2 regions of the Deinococcus fonticola genome follow, and region 2 is predicted to be linked to the other one. Evidence: riboswitches for the same ligand, from Rfam matches in the RefSeq annotation. Region 2 holds a riboswitch; the other holds the start of a gene.
What was found. Region 2 has a riboswitch for thiamine pyrophosphate ahead of E5Z01_RS04480 (thiamine ABC transporter substrate-binding protein). Riboswitches for the same ligand answer to the same signal wherever they lie in the genome.

Region 1: linked by a shared signal. The riboswitch ahead of thiC (phosphomethylpyrimidine synthase ThiC) and the one ahead of E5Z01_RS04480 (thiamine ABC transporter substrate-binding protein) in region 2 are both predicted to bind thiamine pyrophosphate.

The regions. Positions count from the first base shown of each region.
Region 1 is NZ_SMMH01000002.1:71,026-76,236, reverse strand. It holds gene E5Z01_RS01710 (FAD-dependent oxidoreductase) at 1-429, opposite strand, end outside; gene E5Z01_RS01705 (thiazole synthase) at 426-1,223, opposite strand; gene thiE (thiamine phosphate synthase) at 1,373-2,230, opposite strand; gene thiC (phosphomethylpyrimidine synthase ThiC) at 2,340-4,157, opposite strand; TPP riboswitch at 4,370-4,483, opposite strand; gene E5Z01_RS01690 (hypothetical protein) at 4,604-5,211, opposite strand, start outside.
Region 2 is NZ_SMMH01000005.1:47,948-53,158, forward strand. It holds gene E5Z01_RS04470 (GMC family oxidoreductase) at 1-1,086, opposite strand, end outside; gene E5Z01_RS04475 (c-type cytochrome) at 1,284-2,045, opposite strand; gene E5Z01_RS04480 (thiamine ABC transporter substrate-binding protein) at 2,349-3,407, opposite strand; TPP riboswitch at 3,455-3,555, opposite strand; gene E5Z01_RS04485 (CynX/NimT family MFS transporter) at 3,878-5,044, shown strand; gene E5Z01_RS04490 ((4Fe-4S)-binding protein) at 5,115-5,211, shown strand, end outside.

The sequences.
Region 1 (5,211 bases), on a different contig from region 2:
GGCGCGCGACTGGACGTGCAGTACGCGCTCAGGGTGTAGCGGCAGGCCCTGCCGGGCCGCCCGAACCACGCTCGGCGGGTGAAGCTGCGCCTCGCCCGGCGTCACCGCCCAGGTGCCGTCCGGCTGCCGGCGCCGAACCCCCTCGCGGTAATGGACGCTCTGGCCGCTGGCACCCTCCAGTTGCCGCGCGAAATCCGGCCACTGCCGCAGGCTCTCGGCGGCGCAGACCCCCAGTGGCGTCCCGGGGGTCAGGCCCTCGGCGTCCGGGCTGAGCAGGCCCGCCCCGGCCCGCCAGGCAGCGCCCGGCAGGTCGGCGTCGAGCACGGTCACCGCGTAGCCGGCCTGCCGCAGCGTGAAAGCCACGCACGCACCGATCAGGCCGCCGCCCACGACCACCACCTCGGCCTCACGGGAGGGGCCGGGGTTCATACGGGCAATTCCACTTCCGGCAGGCGTACCGCGCCGGCGGGCGGGCTGCTGGGGCTGGCCGCCTCGCGCTGGGCCATACGACCGGCCTGCCACGCCAGACGTCCTGCCTGCACGCCCAGCGCAAAAGCGTGGGCCATCGCCACCGGGTCACGCGCCTCGGCAATGGCCGTGTTCAGGAGTGCGGCGTCCGCGCCAAGTTCCATCGCCTGCGCCGCGTCGCTGGGCACGCCCAGCCCGGCATCTATAACCACCGGCACACCCGCGCCGTCCAGTACTGTGCGCAGCAGCTCCGCCGTGCGAATTCCCCGCCCGGAACCGATGGGGCTGGCCAGCGGCATCACCGCCGCGCAGCCCACTGCCTCCAGCGCCCGCGCCAGCACGCCGTCCGGCTGCACGTAAGGCAGCACCGTGAACCCCTCCCCCACCAGCATCTCGGCGGCCTGAAGGGTGCCCACCGGGTCAGGCAGCAGGTATTTCGCGTCGGGAATGACCTCCAGCTTGACCCAGTCCACGCCCGTCGCCGCCCGCGCCAGCTTCGCCACGCGCACCGCCTCCTGCGCCGTGCGGCACCCCGCCGTGTTCGGCAACAGCGCGTAGCGATCCAGATCCAGCGCGTCCAGCAGGCCGTCATGGCCCGCCGCCTTCAATTCCACCCGGCGAATTGCCACCGTGACCAGCTCGGTTCCGGACGCCAGCAGCGCTTCACGCATCACCGTGAAATCGCGGTACTTCCCGGTTCCTACGAACAGGCGCGACGAAAACGAACGGCCACCCAGCAGCAAAGAATCAGACATAAGAACTCCAGAAAGATTGAAAAGATGGGAATTGATGCTCGGTGCGACCCCTCCGGCCCTTCGGGTCAGCTCCCCTTAAAAAGGAAGCGTAGCCTTGGGGCACTGTTTTTCCCGTTCTCGAAAAGCGGCGCAGCAGAGAGGTGCTCTCTTTACCCCCCGCCGATGACACGCACGATTTCCACATTGTCTCCGGCTTCCAACCGTTGATCGGGTGCCTGCCCGCCGGGGTGGAAGTCGTCGTTGACGGCAATCGCGACGCGCTCACGGGAAATATTCAGCTCGCGCAGCAGGGCGTGCAGGGTCAGGCCGGGCGTGTGCGGGTGGGGCGCGCCGTTGACGTGCAGGGTGGCGGCCTGTTCCGTGAGCTGGACTCGTCCGAGTTTTTCCCTGAGTTGACTGGCGGCCTGCGCGGGGTCAGGGGCGTCGAGCACGGCGCGGACGACGGCCACGCGGGTGGCTCCGGCATCCAGGACAGCATCAAGGGTGTGCAGGTCGATCCCGCCGATGGCGTACCAGGGCAGCGGAGGGGTCAGCGCGGCGACGTGCCGCAGGTACTCCAGACCAGCCGGGGCGCGGCCGGGTTTGGTGGGCGTGGCGTGCACGGGACCGGCGGCGAAGTACGCGGGAGCCTCACGCAGCGCCGCCTCGGCGTCCTCGGGGCGGTGGGTGCTGCGCCCGACGCGCAGCTGCGGCGCGAGGTCGCGTGCCCACCGCACGGGCAGGTCGTTCTGGCCCAGGTGAACGCCGTCCGCGCCGGCCGCTGCGGCGACGTCCACGCGGTCGTTGATGAAGAAGGGCACGTTCCGGGCGTGCGCGAGCTCCCGCACCTTCTCGCCCAGGGCAATGTACGGGGCGGCTTCCCAGTCCTTGCAGCGGAGTTGCAGCGTGTCCACGCCGCCGTCCAGCGCGGCCTCCACGCGGGCCAGGAATTCTGGTTCCGGCTGCCCGGCCCTGGGCGTGGCGACGAGGTACAGCACGCCCAGGGGCCGCGTAGGATTCGCCTGCATTCCTGCACATCCGGGAACAACGCCCGAATGTCCATCCATTCCGCCGAACCCTTTGGTTGCGGCTCGCGCTGCTCGGGAAACCATCTGCGATGTTTCCGGCAATTTTTCCTCAGTCATCGGCGCCCACCGCGTCGGTGTACAGTTCGCCGCCCGACTCGCGGAACTCGCGGGCCTTGGCCTCCATGCCGGCCAGCACGTCGGCGGCGCGGATGTCCTGGCTGAGTTTCATGGAGCAGAAGTGCGGGCCGCACATGGAGCAGAAGTGCGCGGTCTTGGCGGCTTCGGCGGGCAGGGTTTCGTCGTGCAGGGCGCGGGCGCGTTCCGGGTCGAGTGAAAGGTTGAACTGGTCCTGCCAGCGGAATTCGAAGCGGGCCTTGCTGAGCGCGTTGTCGCGGGCCTGCGCTCCGGGGTAGCCCTTGGCGAGGTCGGCGGCGTGCGCGGCGATCTTGTACGCCATGAGACCCTCGCGCACGTCGTTCTTGCCGGGCAGGCCGAGGTGTTCCTTGGGCGTGACGTAGCAGAGCATGGCCGTGCCGTACCACGCGATCTGCGCGGCGCCGATGGCGGACGTGATGTGGTCGTAGCCGGGAGCGATGTCGGTGGTGAGCGGCCCCAGGGTGTAGAAGGGCGCTTCTTTGCACACGTCGAGCTGGCGGGTCATGTTCTCGCGGATGAGCTGCATGGGCACGTGCCCCGGCCCCTCGATCATGGTCTGCACGCCGTGCTCCCACGCGACCGTGGTGAGTTCGCCCAGGGTGTCCAGTTCCGCGAACTGCGCGGCGTCGTTGGCGTCCTCGATGCTGCCGGGGCGCAGGCCGTCCCCGAGGCTGAAGGTGATGTCGTACGCGGCCATGATCTCGCAGATCTCGCGGAAGTGCGTGTACAGGAAGTTCTCCCGGTGGTGCGCCAGGCACCATTTCGCCAGGATGCTGCCGCCGCGCGACACGATCCCGGTGCGGCGGCGGGCGGTCAGCGGAACGTGGGCGAGGCGCACCCCGGCGTGAATGGTGAAGTAGTCCACGCCCTGCTCGGCCTGCTCGATCAGCGTGTCGCGGTACAGGTCCCAGGTAAGCTCCTCGGGCTTCCCACCGACCTTCTCCAGCGCCTGGTAGATGGGCACGGTGCCGATGGGCACGGGGCTGTTGCGCAGGATCCACTCGCGGGTCTGGTGAATGAAGCGGCCCGTGGAGAGATCCATGACGGTGTCCGCGCCCCAGCGGGCGGCCCAGACCATCTTCTCGACCTCCTCCTCGATGCTGCTGGTCACGATGCTGGTGCCGAGGTTCGCGTTGACCTTCACGCGAAAGTTCCGGCCGATGACCGTGGGTTCGAGTTCCGGGTGGTTCACGTTCGCGGGAATCACGGCCCGGCCGCGGGCGACCTCCGCGCGCACGAATTCTGGGGTGATCTCGCGGGGGATGACCGCGCCGAAGGCCTCGCCGGGATGCTGCTGCGTCAGGTCGAAGCTGGCGTGCTGGCGCAGGGTCTCGCGCAGGGCCACGAATTCCATCTCGGGCGTGATCTCGCCCGCGCGGGCACGCTGCATCTGCGTGAATGCCTGCCCCGATCTGGCACGGCGGGGGGCGGGCACCGCCGGGAACGGCAGCGGGCCGTCCAGGTCGGCCTGGGCCGCGAAGCGGGGCGTGACCTCCAGGCGCGGGTCGTGCGCCAGCCAGGGCCGGGCGACGCTCAGGCCGCGTTCCAGGTCGATCTGCACGGTAGGGTCGGTGTACGGGCCGCTGGTGTCCGGCACGAGCAGGTCCGGGTTCGGGGTGCTGCGGGTCACGCCGCTCCACGCCTCGACCGTCGGCGTCTGGCGGATGGCGCGCACGGGCACGCGCACATCAGGATGAAGTTCTCCGGTCAGGAAGCGTTTCTCGCTGCCGGGAAAGGGCGTGGTGGACAGGATCTCGGGGTTCAGGGACATAGGGGGCCTCCAGGGGCACAACAGGCAGAGAAGCAAGGACACGGGCCGCAGCTCAAACGGCACGCCGGAAGTAGATTCAACGTCGGTTCAGATCAAAAAACATCGAGGGAGTGGCCTTTTCCCGGCTGCACCCGCTTCGCTTGTTCATTCAATAAAAAAGCCCTCCCCCTGAAAACATTCCGGAGGAGGGCGGCCCATGCAGGCATGCAGGAAGTCCGCTCACGTCAATCTTCCTCCGCTGGTGTTACCCAGTTCAGGTTCTAGGGTTAGGCCCGCTGGCCCTCTCAGCCCTCCGCACTGCGCGGAAAGCACCCCTGTTGACGTGACCGCAGTGTGCCACCCGAAAGCAAGCGGGTCAAGCGAAAGCCTGGACGCCGCAGCAAGTCAGGCAACCCGCAGGAATCACCCGCTGGAAAAAATAGAAGTCAGCGGGCGCAGCGTGGGGGCTACTTTGTCACGGAGACGGCGTCACTGAGCGGTCTCGCGTCCGGTGTCACCCAGTCGAAGCGCGTCATGAAGTACCCGCAGCTGTCCTGCCGCATGACGTAAACATAACGCTGCGTGAATTTCGGTTGCCCGAAGGCCTCCCACCCGCCGTGCGCTGCGCCGCAGCTGGGGCGACTGGGCTGGTCGAAGTGAATGGGGTCAACCCTGATCTCCGGTGTCAACGTCACACGCTGAAAGGACAGGCCGGCATCGTCCTCGGGACGAATCACGTCCTCCTGCGTGAACAGGGCCAGGTGACCAGACGGGCGGCTGATGATGAACGAGCCCCAGATCCAGACAGGTGGGTTCAGCTTCGGTGAGATCAGGGCGGTCGAGGACGAGATCATGGTTCCGGCCCCATTACTGTTGGTGTCGATCACCAGCACGCCATCCAGCAATTGAATGCCGAAAATGATGCTCACCTTCTTTTCCTGCCAGCGCAGCTTTCCGGCCTGCGTATGGGCGCTGAGAATGATGTCGTAACGAGGGGAATCACCTACCACCCGCACTGTTCCCGCCGGGACTTGCCAGCGGCAATCGACGGATTTTGCCGGACTGCTGTTGAGCG
Region 2 (5,211 bases):
CTGGGTCAGGATGCGTTCGGCCTTCACGCCCTCGACAATGACGGCTCCGCGCTGCTGGGCGTCTTTCAGGTACGTTTTGGCGGTGCTCTGCTTGCTGCCGGTGGCGTCCCCGAACCCGCAGTGCCCGGCGTGCTGCGGGTCGTGCAGGCGCGGGTCGGCGTTGCGGTAAGCGCGCTTGAAGCTGTACCCGAGGCGCAGCGAACCCTCGATCAGGCGCTGGTGCGTGCCGTTCGATTCGCTGCAGTCGTTGTTCGCCTGAATCCGCCGCATCACCGCCCGCAGGTCGCCCTCGAATTCCGGGGTGTTCAGCCCGCTCAGGCCGGCCCCCGCCCATTCCTGGCGCACCTCGGCGGGCGTCGGGACGCAGTTCATCCAGTTGCCCACGGTGCCGCCCCCCACCGCCTGACCGGCGATCAGCGACACGTTGCCGTCGGCGGTGGTGGTGAAGCCGCCGTGCCAGTAGATGTTGCGGTAGGCCCACAGTTCGGACTGGCCCAGTTCGGCATCCGCAAAGTGGCGGCCCCTGTCCAGCACCACCACCTTCAGGCCCTGCCCGGCCAGTTCGCCGGCGATGACCCCCCCGCCCGCGCCGGAACCGATCACCACCACGTCCGCGTGCATGTCCTGCCCGGCTTGCGGCACGGTGACGGTCAAATCCCGCTGGGTCTGTGCGCCCTGGAAGGTCGGGCCGGCGTAGGCGAACTGCTTCCAGGTGGGGTTCAGGCCGTCCTCGCCCACCTGCGCGTAGCCCAGCATCAGCGTCAATTGACGCAGCGCCTCCAGGCCACGGGCAGCGCGGGGGTCGCGCGACAGCAGGCGTAGGACACCTTCGCGCACTTTCAGGGGCGTGCGCTCCAGCTTTTGAACGAAGCGCAATTTGTCCAGCAGTTCCAGCAGGCCCGCGCGGTCGCTGGCGGGCAGGTCGGCAATCACGCCCTCGGCGGCGGCCGGCACGCCCAGCGTCCGGGCCGAGTGGGCGTAGAACCCGTGCGGATCGTCGCGGCGGTTCAAGGCGGGCAGAAAGGTGTCCATCAGGGCGGCCAGCGTGCGGCGCTGCGGGTCAGTCAGGGTATCGAGCTGGGTCAAGGCCGTCTCCTTGTGCGAACAGGGCAAATTTTTTGAATCTGGTACAAAAAATCTAGCGCATTTGCCGAAAGAAGACGGATGGCCCAGCGTCCACGGGAGGTCACCCGCCGACTGGCCCCCGCGCCTGCCACACAAGAAAACCGCCCCCACAGCAGCTTCAGGCAGGGGGCGGAGCAACCAGCCTAACAGCCTGGGCGTCAGCGCATGCTGCTGAGGTAAGCCGCCAGGTCCTTCAGGTCGCCGTCAGAAAGGGGTTTCAGGACAATGCGCATGGCTTCGGGCGCGACGATGCCGCCAAAACTGGGCGCGTCACGGAATTCGTGCAGGATGTTCAGGCCGTACCCGGGCGAGAGGTTGGTGACGCTGGCGACCTCGTTGTCGCTGACGCCGCGCCCGTCTGCGCCGTGGCACACCTGGCAGGCCACCACGTTGCGCCCAGCGTCGCCACTCAGGAACAGTTTCTCGCCCCGGGCGCGGGCGTCCGCGTCGGCCTTCCAGGCCGGGCCGGGTTGCAGCGGCGTGTAGTACGCCGCCAGGTCGGCGATGTCCTGATCGGACAGTCTGGCCGCCACGCCCTGCATCACCGCGCTGGGCCGCAGTTTCGCCCGGAAGGCCGCCAGTTGCAGGTGCAGGTAGGGCGTGATCTGCCCGGCCAGCCCGGGAACGTCCGCCTTCGTACTCACGCCGCCCGCCCCGTGGCACTGCTGGCAAGCGCCCTCGTGCAGGGCCTTGCCCCGCGCCGCGTCAGGAGGCCCGAACTTCAACGCGAGCGGATTGCCACCCGCTGCCGGTGCCGTGGGTGGCGGCGCGGCAGACGGGCTGCCCTGTGCTTGCATGGTGGACGCCTGCATGCTGGAGTGCCCCTGCATGGTGGCCGGGCCACTCATATACATGCAGGCACTCAGGAGCAGAGGAAGGGGAAACAGGGCCAGCCACTGGACACGTTGACGGGTGGGCATACGAACCTCCACAGGACGAGAAGGACGGGCACGCAGGTGAGGCGGGACTTCTCTCCCAGCTTAATAGGAAAAGAAGTTACTTTCTGGATCAGGTTCAAGTGGACATTCGATGCAGCGGCTCCTGAGCCAGGCCCTTCTGTCTCCTTCATCAGCACGGTGTAACAAGCTCCACCACCAAGGTGTACGTCGCCCCCCTTTCAGAAGCTCCGGAAGGCAAGGAGCTGGATTGGTCGGAGCACGTCACAGCCGGACAGCAGACGAAAAGATGAGGCAGGAGAACTGCCCCATCTTCTTCACTTCGGTTCAGCGGGCGCGCAGGACGTGACTTACCCAGGCGTCGACCAGGCGCTGCGGGTTGCTCGTCAGGCCCGGCTTCACCTCGGAGAGTCTGGGTTCGTCGGCGAACTTGAACACCGGGTCGAGTTTCGTGCCCTTCACCGCTGGGTAAATCCACATGCGGGTGGGAATGTCGGCCTGCACGGCGCTGCCGAGCATGAAATCCACGAACTTGCGGGCCAGGGCGGGCTGCCTGGCGCCCCGCAGGATGCCCACGCCTTCCAGTTGCAGCCAGGTGCTGCCGGGCAGGAACAGGTTGGCGGTGGGAGCCTGCGCCGGCAGTTTCGCGGGGTTGTAGCCGTCGGCGTAGAACACCTCGGCGGCGGGGCTGCTGGCGTAACTCAGGACGATGGGGTACTTGCCGCCGTTTCTGCTGAAGTCCTTGTAATAGGCGTCACTCCAGCCGCGCGTGACCTTCATGCCGTTCGCCCGCGCCTCGCGCCACCACGACCAGGCGCCAGCCTCTCCGTAGTGATTGACGGTCGCCAGCAGGAACGCCAGACCGGGACTGCTGGTGGCGGGGCTCTGCACCACCGTCAGTTTCGCGTACTCGGGTTTCTTCAGGTCATCCAGCGTTTTCGGCAGGGGCAGGCCCGTTTTGGCCAGGGCCGCCCGGTCGTAATTCAGGGCCACGAAGCCGTAATCCACGGTGTTCAGCGCCCCCGCCTCGTCCAGACGGTAGGCGGCCGGCACTTTGCTCAGGTTCGGAGACTGGTACGCGGTGAGCAGGTTCATCTGCTTCGCCCGGCCCAGCAGGCTGTTGTCCAGCCCGTACACCACGTCGGCCAGCGGAGCGCGGCGCGTCAGCACCAGGCGGTTCAGGAGTTCCCCGGCATCGCCGCCCTTCACGAAGCGCACCTTCGCGTTGTTCGCCTTCTCAAACTGCGCCACCAGTTTCTTGTCCACGTCGAAACTGTCGTGGGTGATCACCGTCAGGGTCGTCTGAGCATTCGTCGTCTGGGCATTTGTCGTCTGGGCACTTGCCACGCCCAGCATCAGCAGGGCCGAAAACAGCAGTTTACGCATAAAAAATCCCCCTCGCGTCACGAGAGGAAAGAGGTGTGGGCACTCGTTTTACAGCCCGGTCACGCTCCCTCCGCCGGAATAACCCGGTTCAGGTTCCTTGGGTATGGTCTCAGCCCCCTTGTTGCAGAAGGCACCCCAGGTGACGCAATGGGAAGGATACCAGAGGGTGTCAGCGTGTGTCCGGCTGGGCTGACAATTCAGGGGCGGAGGCCAGGACGGTCGTGGCGCAGCCGCTCGCTCCCATCAGGGCTGGAGGCGACCCGACCAGACCGTCCCGGGCCTTTGACACCGCCAGAATTCGACGGTGCTCAAGCTGGCGGTCAGGGGGAACGTCCTCCCCGGCCCGTGGCAAGGCCCTGAAGTTCACCTGCGCTGTTCGGCCCAGCAGAACGCTGAATTTAGATAACCCACGTCTGGGCGCGTGAAATCGCTTACCCTGAGCGTATGTCGATTTGTAGCTGGGCGAGGTGGTGACGCCCCGCAACCGCGCCACTCCCCTGCTGCTGATCACGGGCGTGCTGCTGGTGGCGCTTAACCTGCGTCCGGTGATCGCGGCGTTCGAGCCGCTGCTGGCGCAGATTCAGACCGAGCTGGGCGTGAACGCGGCGACGGTCAGTCTGTTGATGTCCGTTCCGCTGCTGTGCTGGGGCGCCTTCGCGCTGCTGGCCCCGCTGTTCGTGCGTTCGCGCAGTGCCGAGGCGGTCATCCTGGGGTGCCTGGCAGTCATTGGTACCGGCGCCCTGCTGCGAACCGGGCCGAGTTTCGCGTGGATTCTGGTGGGCACGGTGCTGGTCGGGTCGGGCATTGCAGTGGTGAACGTGCTGCTGCCCAGCCTGCTGCGCCGCGATTTTCCGGAACGGCTGGGGCTGATGACGGGCCTGTACACCACGGCGGTGGTGGGCGGGGCGGCCATCGCGTCGGCGGCCTCGGTGCCGCTGCGAAACGCCTTTCAGGGATCGTGGCGGGCGGCGCTGGGGTTCTGGGTGCTGCTGGCCGTGCTGGGCGCGGCGGCGTGGTGGCCCGCGGTACGCGGTCGCCCGGAGCGGTCGGGCTTACAAACCGCTGCGGGCGTCAGCATCTGGCACAACCCGGCCACCCTGCCGGTCACGGCGTTCATGGGCGCGCAGAGCATGGTGTTCTTCATCTGGATGACCTGGTTGCCCCGCCTGCTGGTCGATCAGGGCCTCAGCAGCACCCAGGCCGGGTTGCTGCTATCGGTGGGCAACATCGTGCAGTTGCCGTTCAGCCTGTACGTGCCGATTCTGGCGTCCAGGTTGCCCAGCGTGCGCCCGCTGGTCGTGGCCCTGAGCGCCTGCGTGGCGGCCGGCTTGCTGGGCCTGCTGCTCGCGCCGGGTGCTCCCCCGCTGGTGTGGGCCTTGCTGCTGGGCATCGGCTCGGGCAGCGCCTTTCCGCTGGCGCTGTACCTGATCGCGCACCGTGCCAGGAGCGCCGCCGAAGCCCCCAACCTGTCCGCGGTGGCGCAGGGCTGCGGTTACCTGTTCGCGGCCACGGGCCCCGTGCTGTTCGGCGCGGTTCACGACCTCACCCACGGCTGGCACGCCCCCCTGCTGCTGCACCTGGCCCTGACCGCCCTGATGCTGGTCACGGGCCTGTGGGCCAGCCGGGAATTCACCTGAGGTTGATGCCTCCCCGAGGCCTTCCATTTTGTGTGGCATGACCGGGTTTATATGGGGTTTACACTACGGCATGACTGACCCGAAGTCACACTGGGGCAAGGCGTACACGGACGACGACATCACCGTCTACTACGACGCTGGGCGCTGCATTCACTTTGCCGCGTGTG